One region of the Weizmannia sp. FSL K6-3076 genome, then DNA from elsewhere that is predicted to be linked to it. Evidence: riboswitches for the same ligand, from Rfam matches in the RefSeq annotation. Region 1 holds a riboswitch; each other region holds the start of a gene.
What was found. A riboswitch is a leader RNA that binds a small molecule or an ion and turns the genes downstream of it on or off. The one in region 1 is predicted to bind S-adenosylmethionine.
Positions count from the first base shown of each region.

Region 1 (4,192 bases):
CCGATTCCATTTACTTATCATTTTACTTTATAGTGATACCGATAGAAATGCTTTTAACAGTCTTTTTTTCTGTCCTCTGTAATCCAGCGCAATCAAACTGATCTGATTCATCCATTATATTCTCTTTTCTTCGGTCTAGCTTTTTTTAAATGAAAAAGGTGCTTATCCCTTAAGCACCTTTTTCGCTTCCCTTATTATGATTTGCTGTTGATTTTAATCTGATACAAATCTCTTCTCCGGTCGGCCAGTTGCCGGACGGAGCCGCTGTTGCGGTTGCGGCGCAGTTTCTCAAGATCGACATCGCCGACAACGACGGTATCGACATTGGGATCGCATTCCCCGACAATGCCGTCGCGGGCAAAACCAAAATCGGAGGGGGAAAAAATGCCGGACTGGGCATACTGGATATCCATGTTTTCCACGTGGGTCAGGTTTCCGACTGTTCCCGCAATACAGGTGTACACCTGGTTTTCAATGGCCCGCGCCTGCGCACAGTAGCGGACGCGCAAATAGGCTTGGCGGTCGTCCGTGCAAAACGGGACAAAAATAATGTTCGCGCCGTAGTCGACAGCGACACGGGCCAGCTCCGGAAACTCGATATCATAGCAAATCAGAATCGCAATTTTCCCGCAATCCGTATCAAATACATTGAGTTCGTTTCCTTCCGCGATCCCCCACCATTTCCGCTCATTTGGCGTAATATGGAGTTTGGTCTGCCTTTCGATCGTCCCGTCGCGCCGGAACAAAAAGGCGACATTGTAAATGCCCCCGTCTTCTTCCACAAAATGGGACCCGCCGATAATGTTGACATTGTAGCGCACGGCAAGCTCTGTAAACAGTTCAATATATTGGTCTGTGTACTCGGAAAGCCGGCGCACTGCCTGGTCAGGACGCTTTTCCTCCAGGTAGGACATCAGCTGCGTGGTGAAAATTTCCGGAAAAACGGCAAAATCAGAACCGAAATCCGCTGCCACATCGACATAATATTCCACCTGTCTGACAAAATCATCGAAGGAATCAATTTTTTTCATCATATATTGGATTGCTGTAATCCTAACCGGGAACGAAGCATGATAGACACGGCGGGACTTCGGCAAATAATCAACGTTATGCCATTCCATAAGCGTTGCAAATGAAGCGGATGCTGTATCATCCGGCAAATACTGCCTGTTGATCCGCATAATCTGGAACCCTTCAAGCAGCTGGAAGGAAAGAACCGGGTCATATATATTGTGCATCTCAACCTCTTCCACGTATTCGCGCGGGGTCATTTTGTCTTTATATTTGCTGTAATTCGGAATCCGGCCGCCAATGATGATGCTTTGAAGGTTCATTTTCCGGCAAAGCTCTTTCCGTGCCTCATACAATCGATGCCCGAACTTCATGCGCCGGTATTCCGGGTCGATCATCACTTCAATGCCGTACAGGTTGAGCCCGTGCGGATTATGGTTGGTAATATAGCCGTTCGCGGTGATCGTATCCCATGTATGCTGATCCTCGTATTCATCGAAATTGACAATTAAGCTGGAGCAGGAACCGACAACTTTCCCTTCGTATTCCACGCAAAACTGCCCTTCCGGAAAAATCCGGATATGGCTCTCGAGCTGCTCGCGTTTCCACGGCTCCATCCCCGGAAAACATTTTTTCGACAATGCCATAATATCATCAATGTCTTCGAACCGGATGTTCCGCACCTCGATTTTCTTCTCAAACTTGGATACATCTGTCTCTGGCACAATCTCACACCCTTAACACACTTTTTCTTTTTATCATACCCTATCCGGAACGGTTTTGCTCAAAAAAACTCTATGTAGGGCTTGCTAAGTCAGTAATATTCCTAGATTTAGCAAGGCTGCTGACAGCTTTCCGCACCTATTAAAAGGATTTTACAACAAATCCAGGGAAAAGCTTGCACTCGAAAGCCGATTCAACATATGGAGAAGAAAAAATCGCCCATTTTCCCTTGAGAGAGCTGCAGACAAATTAGGTACAAACTCAGAATCGGATTCGTTCAGCAAGCCCTCTGTATCCTTTCATCATCCAGCAATTGGAATACCTCTCTCTAGATGTTCATTTCACCGTGTACAATGAGATGATGGAGTGTCTTCCCATTTTTTCACTTACCTGCCCTTCGAGTAAACCGAAATGTTGAAAATATAAGTTGACAAATCGGAATAATATTATTTATCATAGTTTTAACAAATTATTTTCTTGCTATACAACTTATCAAGAGAGGGGGAGGGACTGGCCCGAGGAAACCTCAGCAACAGATTCTTTTTGGGAATACTGTGCTAATTCCAGCAAGCGTCAAGCTTGGAAGATAAGTTAAGGAGTGCGCCCTCTTCTTAACTTTCTTGAAGGGGGCCTTTCTTTTTTGGATCATCCGAATTGCCGGCCGGACCACCAGGCACACACGAAATTTATTTTTGGGGGTAGTGAAAAATGGCTCATATTGATGAAACAAAAATCGCCCGCATTATGGAATCATTGCAAAAACTGGAGTTTGGAACAGTGGTCATTTCGATCCATGAAGGGAACATCACACAGATCGAAACAACCGAGAAAGTCCGGTTTGCACTGGAAAAGAAAAAAGCGGCACTTCCCAACCAAAAGATGGGATGACGGGCGCCGGTACTCCGGTTATCGCTTTCCCCGTTTTTCGTACGACACGAATGCCGGCATTTGGATATCGTCCAAATGCCGGATTTGTTTATGAGTACAAAGATATTGAAGTTTGCGGAAACAATGTTTTTAAAGCAGCATTCAGGCGGTCAGCTGCTTGCCGGTCGAGTTCATAGAGTCCATCCCTTTTTTTCACTTGTTGGTCGAGAATAAACACCCCTTTTTCTATGCACGTTGTCCCGAGTGAGGCCAAAACCGGTTTCAAGGCGTAATCGAGCGCGAGCAAGTGGCCGAATGTACCGCCCATGGCGAGTGGCAGCACCTGCTTGCCGGATAAGCCATTTTGCGGCAAAAGATCCAGAAATGTCTTGAGCAATCCGGAATAAGACGCTTTATAGACCGGTGTCAAAATGATTACCGTATCGCCTTCTTCTACTTTTCTTAATGCCCTGGTGATGGGCGGGCTTTGCCGGGCATTCATTAAATCGCCGGCCGGAAGTTCCCGAATATTGATGAGCTCCGGTTCGTACCCGTGCCCCCTTAACCCGGCCCTGATATAATCACGGATCCCATTTAATCTCGTATACGCAGAAGGGCTCCCGTTCAGCAGTACCACTTTTTCCGCCATATGAATCCCCCAATTCTTCCTTAATTTTTCATTGCGTGCAACAGCTGATGGCCGTTGTTCCCTAAAATGCGGTTTAAAATATGATTGGTTGTTGCTGAAAAGAGGGCGTGGTCCCTTTTCCGTGGATAAGGAAGTTTTACCGGATAATCCATCGCAATTTCCCCCTCTTCGATTAACACAACCCGATCAGCGAGGGCGACTGCTTCTTCCACGTCATGTGTCACCAATATGGCCGTAAAATGTTTTTCAAGCCAAAGCGACTGGATCAGCGCATGCATTTCAATCCGGGTTAATGCATCGAGCGCCCCAAGCGGTTCATCGAGGAGAAGGATGTCCGGCTCATGGATTAATGCCCTCGCCAGTGCCACCCTTTGTTTCTGGCCGCCGGATAAAGACGAAGGCCAATCATTTGCACGCCCTTCCAGCCCGACTTTTCCAAGCATTTCAAGTGCCTTGTTCTTCCAGTCGCCCGCAAGGCCAAGCCCGACATTTTGAAGCACGGTTTTCCATGGGAGCAGGCGGCCGTCCTGAAACATCATTTTTGCCGATCCGTTTCTGCCGGATAAAGGCGCCCCGTTTATAAGGATTTTTCCGCCGCTTGCCGCTTCAAGTCCTGAAAGCAGCCTGAGAAGCGTACTTTTGCCGCATCCGCTCCTCCCAACAATCGCAACAAATTCCCCTTTTCTTATTTTTAAATGAAGATGGCGCAGGATGCGATGGCTGCCGAATGATTTCTCCAGCCCCTCAATCTCTACAGCAAACGCCTTTTCTTTCGGCATCGTTTCCTCCTCCTTTATTTTTGATATGACGGGTGCCACTTTAACAATCGTTGTTCTGCGATTTTTGCCAGCCAGTCGGACAGTTTTCCAAGAAGGGCATATAAGACAATGCTCAAAACGACAACATCAAGCTGCATGAACTCGCGGGCGTTCATGGCCATAT
Region 1 covers NZ_JBBOWU010000001.1:3,006,818-3,011,009, forward strand. Annotated here, with positions in the region: gene NSS95_RS14245 (bifunctional GNAT family N-acetyltransferase/carbon-nitrogen hydrolase family protein) at 195-1,736, opposite strand; SAM riboswitch class I at 2,221-2,327, shown strand; gene NSS95_RS14250 (YezD family protein) at 2,443-2,622, shown strand; gene ssuE (NADPH-dependent FMN reductase) at 2,711-3,250, opposite strand; gene NSS95_RS14260 (ATP-binding cassette domain-containing protein) at 3,271-4,029, opposite strand; gene ssuC (aliphatic sulfonate ABC transporter permease SsuC) at 4,044-4,192, opposite strand, start outside.

Region 2 (4,192 bases), 320 kb from region 1:
ACGCCAAGCACTTTCTGGAATACAGGCCTTGATTGTATGGCCTCCATAAAATCCCTCCTCGTATAATAAGTTTAAATCCAAAGTGGATGTCAATTTCCAGTTCATTCTGCTGCTCATTGACAAGTGAATATAAGATTTTGTATTCCGGGCTCGCCCGGAATACAAGTTCGGACTTGGACGCTTCGCGATGTTCCCGGATAATGGTCTTAGGATCGTTTGGGTCAATGCTTCCCCTCCTTGTAGCCTGACTACTCGAAAAGTCTGCATCCCCAGGTTCTTGCTTGAACGTCTAACCCGTAGGCCGTTCCTCCGGATCTCCGTGCTGGAAATGAGCAGTTCCAGGCAGCCCACGGCCCGGATGAGTTCTCATACGCGAGGCTGACAGATCGGCAAGCCATCTGGGGATATCCCGAAGCGTCCGATTCCATCGATCCCAATACAGAGAGGAGGAAATCATATGCCCTTATTTGTCGGTATTGACGTGAGCTCCAAAAACCTCGATGCCTGCCTGATGGATGGAATGGGGGAAACGTTGGCCACCCAAACGGTGACAAACAATCTTCCCGGTGCCTCTGAGTTAAGAGACGCCATCCTCCAACATGCGGAGGCGGATGACACCATCCAGATCGCCATGGAGGCCACATCTGTGTATAGTTGGCACCCGGCAATGTTTTTCCATGAAGATCCCGAGCTGAAACAGCGTCGTACAAAGGTGTTTACCCTGAATCCGAAGCTGGTGAGAAATTTCAAAAAGGCTTATGCCGAGATGGACAAGACCGATCCCAAAGATGCCTGGGTAATTGCGGACCGCTTGCGTTTCGGGAGATTGCCGAAATCCGTGATTCAGTCAGAACAATACCTTGCCCTTCAACGGTTAACACGGATGCGCTATCACCTGATTCAAAGTTTAACCCGGGAACAACAGGTATTTTTGAATCATCTGTTTTTCAAATTCAGTGCCTTTAACCTTGAAGTGGATACACCGGTCTTCGGCCATGCCATAACGGAATTTTTGCTTGAGGCCTATAGCCTCGATGAAATTGCCCAAATGCCTCTGGAGGACTTAGCGATGTATCTCCAGACCAAAGGCCATGGCCGCTTTAGCGATCCCGAGGATTTGGCCGCATCCATCCAAAAAGCTGCCCGGTCCTCTTACCGGCTTTCTAAATGTGTGGAGGATTCGATTGACTTGGTCCTGGGCAGTTCTATTGAGATCATCCGGCATCTTAAACGCCAAATCAAGGATTTGGATAAGGCGATTGCCCGCGTTCTTGATGGAATCCCGAATACCCTCCAGACCATTCCGGGAATAGGCCCGGTGAGCTGTGCTGGGATTCTCGCTGAAATCGGCGACATTGAGCGCTTTGACGACCAAGCCGCGATCGCAAAATTTGCTGGATTGTTCTGGCCCCGCCACCAATCGGGTGATTTTGAGGCTGATGACAAAATGCTTGCGCGTACAGGCAATCGTTATCTCCGGTATTACCTGGTTGAGGCTGCCAATCTGGTCCGGCGACACGAACCTGAGTACCGCGCCTTTTACCAAAAGAAATATCGTGAGGTGCATAAGCACTCACACAAACGCGCCCTCGTCTTAACGGCAAGAAAACTGGTGCGCCTGATCGATGCGCTGCTCCGCAACGATCAAATTTATGCGCCGAAAAAGAAGGTGACGCGATGAGGTAACCAGGTAACCATCATCGATAGCCTGAACTTGAAAACTTCCAGATTATTCCAATTATCTGGAGGCTTAGTTCAGTATTGCCATTTTTACGACATAGAGCCAACAAAATTTCCAATTCACTTGTTTTTAACCCTTGACATCACACCGTAGGACTTTGTTTTTCTTATTACTATTATATTTTCACATCGCCCCTGATTTCAATCTTTCCGTCCCATTTTAAAAAATTTTGCGAATGCCCTTGACAAAAATGGGTGGAACATTTAAAGTGTATTTAAACTAAATAATATTTAAAATTCTTATCCAGAGAGGTGGAGGGACTGGCCCTTTGAAGCCTCGGCAGCGGTCTTTTTTAAAGAACTGTGCCAATTCCAGAAAGCAATTGCTTGAAGATAAGAAGAGCGGACGGTTCTGTTTTGCAATCCATACCTCTTCTTATTGCAGAAGAGGTTTTTTAATGGGCCCATGCAGCTAAAAGCAATTTTTTCTGCGCACAGCAGCTGCTTTAAAAAATATCCAGAAAGAGGGAATCATGATGACGAAAACATTAACAAAAGCGCCGTACAGGGCAGACATTGTCGGAAGCTTTTTGCGCCCGGCCCGGTTGCGCGAAGCGCGGGAAAAATTTGCAGCGGGAACCATCCCGGCCGAAGACTTGCGTGCAATTGAAAATGAAGAAATCCGCCGCCTGGTCAGCAAACAAATTGAAGTCGGCCTCGAAGCGGTAACGGACGGAGAATTCCGGCGGAGATTCTGGCATACGGATTTCATGGAACATTTAAACGGGGTAAAAGGGTATGTGCCGAACCATGGATACCGGTTTGTCGGCATCGAAACGGAAGCTTATGACGTCCGGGTAACCGGAAAAGTCTCCTTTAACCCGGACCATCCGCACATAAAAGATTTTATTGCGCTGAAAGAAATCGCCGGGGACAGGGCGGTTGCGAAAATGACTATTCCAAGCCCGAATCAGTTTTTCAATGCCGGAATCCGCAATGAAGACATTTACCCGGATCTTGAAGAATACGCAAATGATATTATCCAAACTTACCGGGATGCGATCAAAGCTTTTTATGATGCCGGCTGCCGCTACTTGCAGCTGGATGATGTTTATCTTGCCGGCCTGTGTGCACCGAAACTGCCGTTTGCAGACAGTGAGCTCGAAAGGGAAAGATTGATTGATCTCGCTTTACATGTAGCAAACAGCGTACTGGAAGGCAAGCCGGATGATCTGACCATCACAACCCATCTGTGCCGCGGCAACTACCAGTCGAAATGGGCTTTTGAAGGTCCGTATGATAAAATTGCCCCGAAAATCTTTGCAAATGAAAAAGTAGACGGGTTTTTCCTTGAATACGACGATGAGCGTTCCGGCGGGTTTGAACCGTTGAAATACATTCCGGAAGGCGGGCCGAAAGTCGTGCTTGGCATTTTCACATCGAAAAAGGGAGAGCTTGAAGATAAAGTGCTGATCAAAAACCGGATTCGGGAAGCATCCAGGCATGTACCGCTCGAACAGCTTTGCATCAGCACCCAGTGCGGCTTCTCCTCCACCCACCACGGCAATCTTTTAACAGAAGAGCAGCAGTGGGACAAAGTAAAATATATTGTGGATACCGCAAAGGAAATTTGGGGATAAACCGGGAAAACCCGCTGGGGCAGCCAGCGGGTTTTTTATCATGATGCAGGCACGAATCCCTTTCCTGTCTGCTTGTTCATGATCGAAGCACACATCCCTTGCTTTAATGCGAATGCTGGGCACGGCCGACATTCCCCCGAACCCCGTGTGCGTGGGCTGCTTCTTCAGCCGGCGATTTAATGAAAAGCGTAATCGCAAAAGAGACCAGGCAGAGAATCGTGATCGCATGGAATGTCGGCATAAAGCCCCCGAGAAGGGAAGCGATGACCGATCCGGATAATGCGCCGATGCCGAAGCCTTGGTAAATCACTGAATAATTGGCGCTTTGATTTTTCAGGCCGAAGAAGTCTGAAATAATAGCCGGAAATACGGTGACATTTCCGCCGAAACCGAAAGCAATCGCAGCAACACAGATAAAGAACAGGGCGAAATTTAAGTGGGCATAGCTCAAAATGGAAACCGCAACGGCCGTCGCGAGCAGCGTCCCTGATACCACTTTCATTCTTCCCACATGGTCTGATAAACCGCCGAGAACGAGCCGCCCGATGGTGTTAAAGACGGCAATCAGCGCCACTGCATTGCTGGCCGTCGCAACATCCAGCCCGACAAGCCCCGTGCCGATGTCTTTAACAAGGCCGATCAGATATAAACCGCTCATACACGCCGTGAAGAACACGATGAATAAGAGGTAAGCTTGTTTCGTTTTGAGCATTTCTTTGATGGTAAAATCTTTTCCGGCCGGCTGTTTGGACACAGTACCGGATGTGGTTGTATTTTCTGCTTCTTTCAAGAGGAAAGATCCGCCGGTGATCATGGCAATTGCAATCACTCCCCAGCAAAGAAAAGCCTGTGTGACACCAAACGAACTGAGG
Region 2 covers NZ_JBBOWU010000001.1:2,686,293-2,690,484, forward strand. Annotated here, with positions in the region: gene NSS95_RS12910 (Bax inhibitor-1/YccA family protein) at 1-47, opposite strand, end outside; gene NSS95_RS12915 (IS110 family transposase) at 458-1,681, shown strand; SAM riboswitch class I at 1,978-2,080, shown strand; gene NSS95_RS12920 (5-methyltetrahydropteroyltriglutamate--homocysteine S-methyltransferase) at 2,217-3,320, shown strand; gene NSS95_RS12925 (L-lactate MFS transporter) at 3,424-4,192, opposite strand, start outside.
Region 2: another riboswitch for S-adenosylmethionine. It lies ahead of NSS95_RS12920 (5-methyltetrahydropteroyltriglutamate--homocysteine S-methyltransferase); the one in region 1 lies ahead of NSS95_RS14250 (YezD family protein).

Region 3 (4,192 bases), 2.8 Mb from region 1:
TTGAACCTTCATATAAATCCGTAAACACCGGTGCGACAGAAACTAGATTGGCCGCCACAATATGGTTCGCGCTTTTCGAATCGGCATCTTTGCCTTTATGGTGGCCGATATGCCGGAAGTTAAAAGAGCGGTTGTCGCGGACAGAAAGATGGCCATACAAATGCACATGAGAAGCAGCCGATGCATTGTGGTGGGCTTTGATTTCAACACCTCCGAAACAGCCGCTTGATGCATTATTGCAAAGCCATACATGGCGCGAGCCGTCATCAATCTCAATGCCATTGGAGTTGGAAAACCCTTTTTTGTGGGCCCTTCCACTTGGGTTGTAACAGAAAGAATTTGAAATAAAACAATAGTCGCTATGGTGGGTGGTAATCCCGTCATCACCGAATCCGCTTGCCGTGAGCCCGTCCAGCCAGATATAGCGGCTCCTTCCTGGGGCGAGAAAGCCGTCTCCCAAATAATGATAACGGGCAGAGGATACATCAAAACCGTGCAGTCCGGCCCCCGCCGCCTCCACATTTTTCACCCAGCCGAACGTGACGTGCGCAAAAGTCAGACAGCTTGAACGGTTATTTCCTGCTGCCGTTCTTTCCTCTTGCCCGAGCCTTTCGACATTCCAATCGAGCGTGAGCCCCTCCACCGATATATGGTGATTGCCACGATGAAAATGGGCATTTTGGATGAGACGCGTTTTTTTCGGTGCATGCGGATGGAGTTTGATGATGGTTACGCCTTTTCCGCTGCCGCAAAGGCATGTCCATGAAGGCAGCTTAAGCCCCTTTACAAGATAAACGCCTTCCGGTACGATCACTTTCACGCGGCCGTTTCCCAGTGCTTTTTGGAATGCCGCTGTGCAGTCGGTTTTTCCATCGCCGGCAGCCCCGAAATCTGCCACATTGACTGTACGGGATGCCACAGACAGCAGCCGGCTGTATTCTTGATCCAATATCGTTTTCCATTCCGGGTAGACAAGGCCGTTCTGATCTGCAAGGGTTTTATACGGTTCAACCGGATATCTCCGGTTCAGCAGCAGCCGTGAAAGGGAAAACGGTTTGTGAAATTCCGGCTGGCAGTATTTTTGAAAAAGCGCTTCATTTTCCTGGATTAGGGTACCCGGCTGGACTGCCCTGCGTGAAAGCTGGCGCAGCAGCATGCCGTTTGTCCGGGGGTCATGATGCTTATCCAAATGAATCATTTTTTCACCCCGCTTTGCCTTCATTCAGTCTCTGTCATTGGATATATGTAGTTTACCCCCGCAGGTTGGAAAACGCACTGAAAAAGGAAGACTCTTTTCTAAATCATTGTTGTTGGCATAAAAAAAGATTGGATTTTATGTTAAAATCGAAGAAAAGGAAGGTGGAAGTCAATGAGCCTGCCAAAATGTTCTGATTGTAACCATCCATTTAAGTGGATTTATATCTTTAAGAGGTTATGGAAGTTTGACCAAACCATAGAATGTCCAAATTGTAAAGCCAAGTTATATCCAAGTTTGAAGTTTCGAAATAAAGTTGGATATTTTTCCCTGCTTTGCTTTTTCATCTCATTTGGACTAATGATATTGGGCATTCCAAAAATTGCATTCATAACACTAATCATCATTATTTGGGCTTGTTTGATTCTTATGATGCCTTATGTTTATTCGTTTGATCATAAAGAAAGGCCTCTATGGTAAAAGGGAACGAATAGTTGTCGCCCTTTTAAATGGCTTCAAAAATCCAGGTGATGATGAAACGCGGAGCTGAGCCGGTACGCCGCAAGTTTAAAGGTGAATTGATGAACCGATTTGGTACAGAGCAAGATTTGAAAAAAACACATGCAAGTAAAGATTGGAAACCATTTCATCAAATGAGAAAGAAAAAGGTGGCCCAAAACTACATGTAACACTTTTCGTGAAAATGGGCCTTATTTTCTTTATCAGAATTTTTCGTTGACGAATAGCATAAGAAGGTATACAATAAACTTCAAGCTTATATGTTGTTATTTTCTTATCAAGAGAGGTGGAGGGAAGGGCCCTGTGAAGCCTCGGCAGCAGGTCCGAAAACGGGTACTGTGCCAATTCCTGCAGGTGGTGGCCTGAAAGATAAGAAGATTTCCCGGGAATGGATATCTTCTTACTTCAGGGTAAGAAGATTTTTGTCGTTTAATCCTTAGTAATCGAATAAGAAAGAAGGGAATAGAGTGGAGCAAACGCGGCTCACATATGAACAGTTTACGTCGGATCCGTTTGCAGCGTTCGTGCCGGAAGATAAAACAAAGGGTGCATTGGAAATTTTGCAGTGGGCATATGGCACGTACGGTAAATCAGTGGTATATGCGTGCAGCTTCGGCGCAGAAGGAATGGTGCTGATTGATCTCATTTCGAAAGTCAGAGAAGATGCGGATATCGTATTTTTGGATACGGACCTGCACTTTCCGCAGACTTACGAATTGATTGAAAAAGTAAAAAAGAAATATCCGGCTTTAAATATCCAAATGAAAAAACCGTCGCTTACGCTTGATGAACAGGCGGCGCAATACGGATCTGCCCTTTGGAAAAGGGATCCGGACCAATGCTGCTATATCCGGAAAATCAAGCCGCTTGAAGAAACGCTGCAGGGAGCTGTGGCCTGGATATCCGGCTTACGGCGGGAGCAATCGCCGACAAGGGCAAAAACGAATTTTGTCAATAAAGATGAAAGGTTCCATTCGATTAAAATTTGCCCGCTGATTCATTGGACATGGGATGATGTTTGGAACTATATCCGGTCTAACAATCTTCCATATAACGAATTGCACGACCAGGGATATCCGAGCATCGGCTGCTTCCCGTGCACACGTGCTGTCGGAAACAGCGACTCAAGAGCAGGAAGATGGGCGGGCTTTAATAAAACCGAATGCGGGCTGCATACGGTTCAGAAAAAATAAGGCTGCTATATAAAATGACATAGGTAATAAGAGTAAGCATCAGTCTGCATGACAAGATTTCGTTCATTTTACAAAATTCCTAGATTTGGTAAGAATGCGGCAAAAATTTATATACAAATCGGTTTTATGAAAAAACCAGGGAAAAAATTGCACTTGGAAGCTGATTCAGCGTATAGAGAAGATAAAATCGCATTTTCGAAGATGGATTCTTTTATATTTTGAGATGGAGCTTGCTGATAAATTGGGTACAAACGCAGAATTGGACCCGTTCAGCAAGCTCTAGCGGCAAAAGCAGCCAGCTTTTTCAGGTGCCCGCTTGTAGCCAATCCAGACTAGGATTGTTCAAGTGCTCGCATCAACCAAAACAACGAGTCCGATTAAGTTTAAAGCAGGTGAAGAAATGAGAAAAGTATATTTAGTCGGGGCAGGACCCGGCGATCCGGAGCTGATTACAGTGAAAGGATTGCGCCTGATCCGGGAAGCGGATGTCATTTTATATGACCGGCTGGTGAATCCGGACCTGTTAAAAGAGGCAAGGCCGGATGCAGAACTTGTCTACTGCGGGAAAAAACCGGATGCCCATACGATGACGCAGGATATGATCAACCACCTGCTTGTGAAATTTGCTAACCAAGGAAAAACGGTTGTCCGTTTAAAGGGCGGTGATCCGTTTATATTCGGTAGAGGCGGGGAGGAAGCGGAAGTCCTGGTGCAAAAACATATTCCGTTTGAAATCGTGCCGGGAATTACAGCCGGTTCCGCTGTGCCCGCCTATGCCGGCATTCCGCTCACCCACCGCGGGCTCAGTACATCCGTTGCTTTTATCGCGGGCGTCACGAAAAAAGGCGAAGATCTTGATGCGTATTGGTCCAAATATGCGGGAATTGATACACTTTGCATTTATATGGGCGTGAAAAATCTGCCACTCATCTGTGCGCAACTGATAAAGCACGGCAAATCACCGGACATGCCGGCTGCACTAATCCGCTGGGGCACGACTGAAAAACAGGAAACCGCGGTCAGCACGCTTGGAAATTTAAGTGAAAAGGCGGCTGGGCTGCGCAACCCATCGCTTTTGATCATCGGAGAAGTGGTAAAACTGCGCGAAGAGTTAAAATGGTTTGAACAGCTTTCTGCTGCTCCGGCCTGTACCGGGTGAACGGGTATGAAACAAGGCGTTTTATATGTCAGCCATGGCAGCCGTGTGCCTGAAACCGCCCGGGAAGCAACAGCGACGATCCGGCAAGCAATGGCGCAGGTGGATGCGGATCTCCAGGAAATTTGC
Region 3 covers NZ_JBBOWU010000001.1:229,977-234,168, forward strand. Annotated here, with positions in the region: gene NSS95_RS01160 (glycosyl hydrolase family 28-related protein) at 1-1,198, opposite strand, end outside; gene NSS95_RS01165 (TIGR04104 family putative zinc finger protein) at 1,370-1,675, shown strand; gene NSS95_RS01170 (hypothetical protein) at 1,705-1,884, shown strand; SAM riboswitch class I at 1,986-2,090, shown strand; gene NSS95_RS01175 (phosphoadenylyl-sulfate reductase) at 2,182-2,907, shown strand; gene cobA (uroporphyrinogen-III C-methyltransferase) at 3,308-4,066, shown strand; gene NSS95_RS01185 (sirohydrochlorin chelatase) at 4,073-4,192, shown strand, end outside.
Region 3: another riboswitch for S-adenosylmethionine. It lies ahead of NSS95_RS01175 (phosphoadenylyl-sulfate reductase); the one in region 1 lies ahead of NSS95_RS14250 (YezD family protein).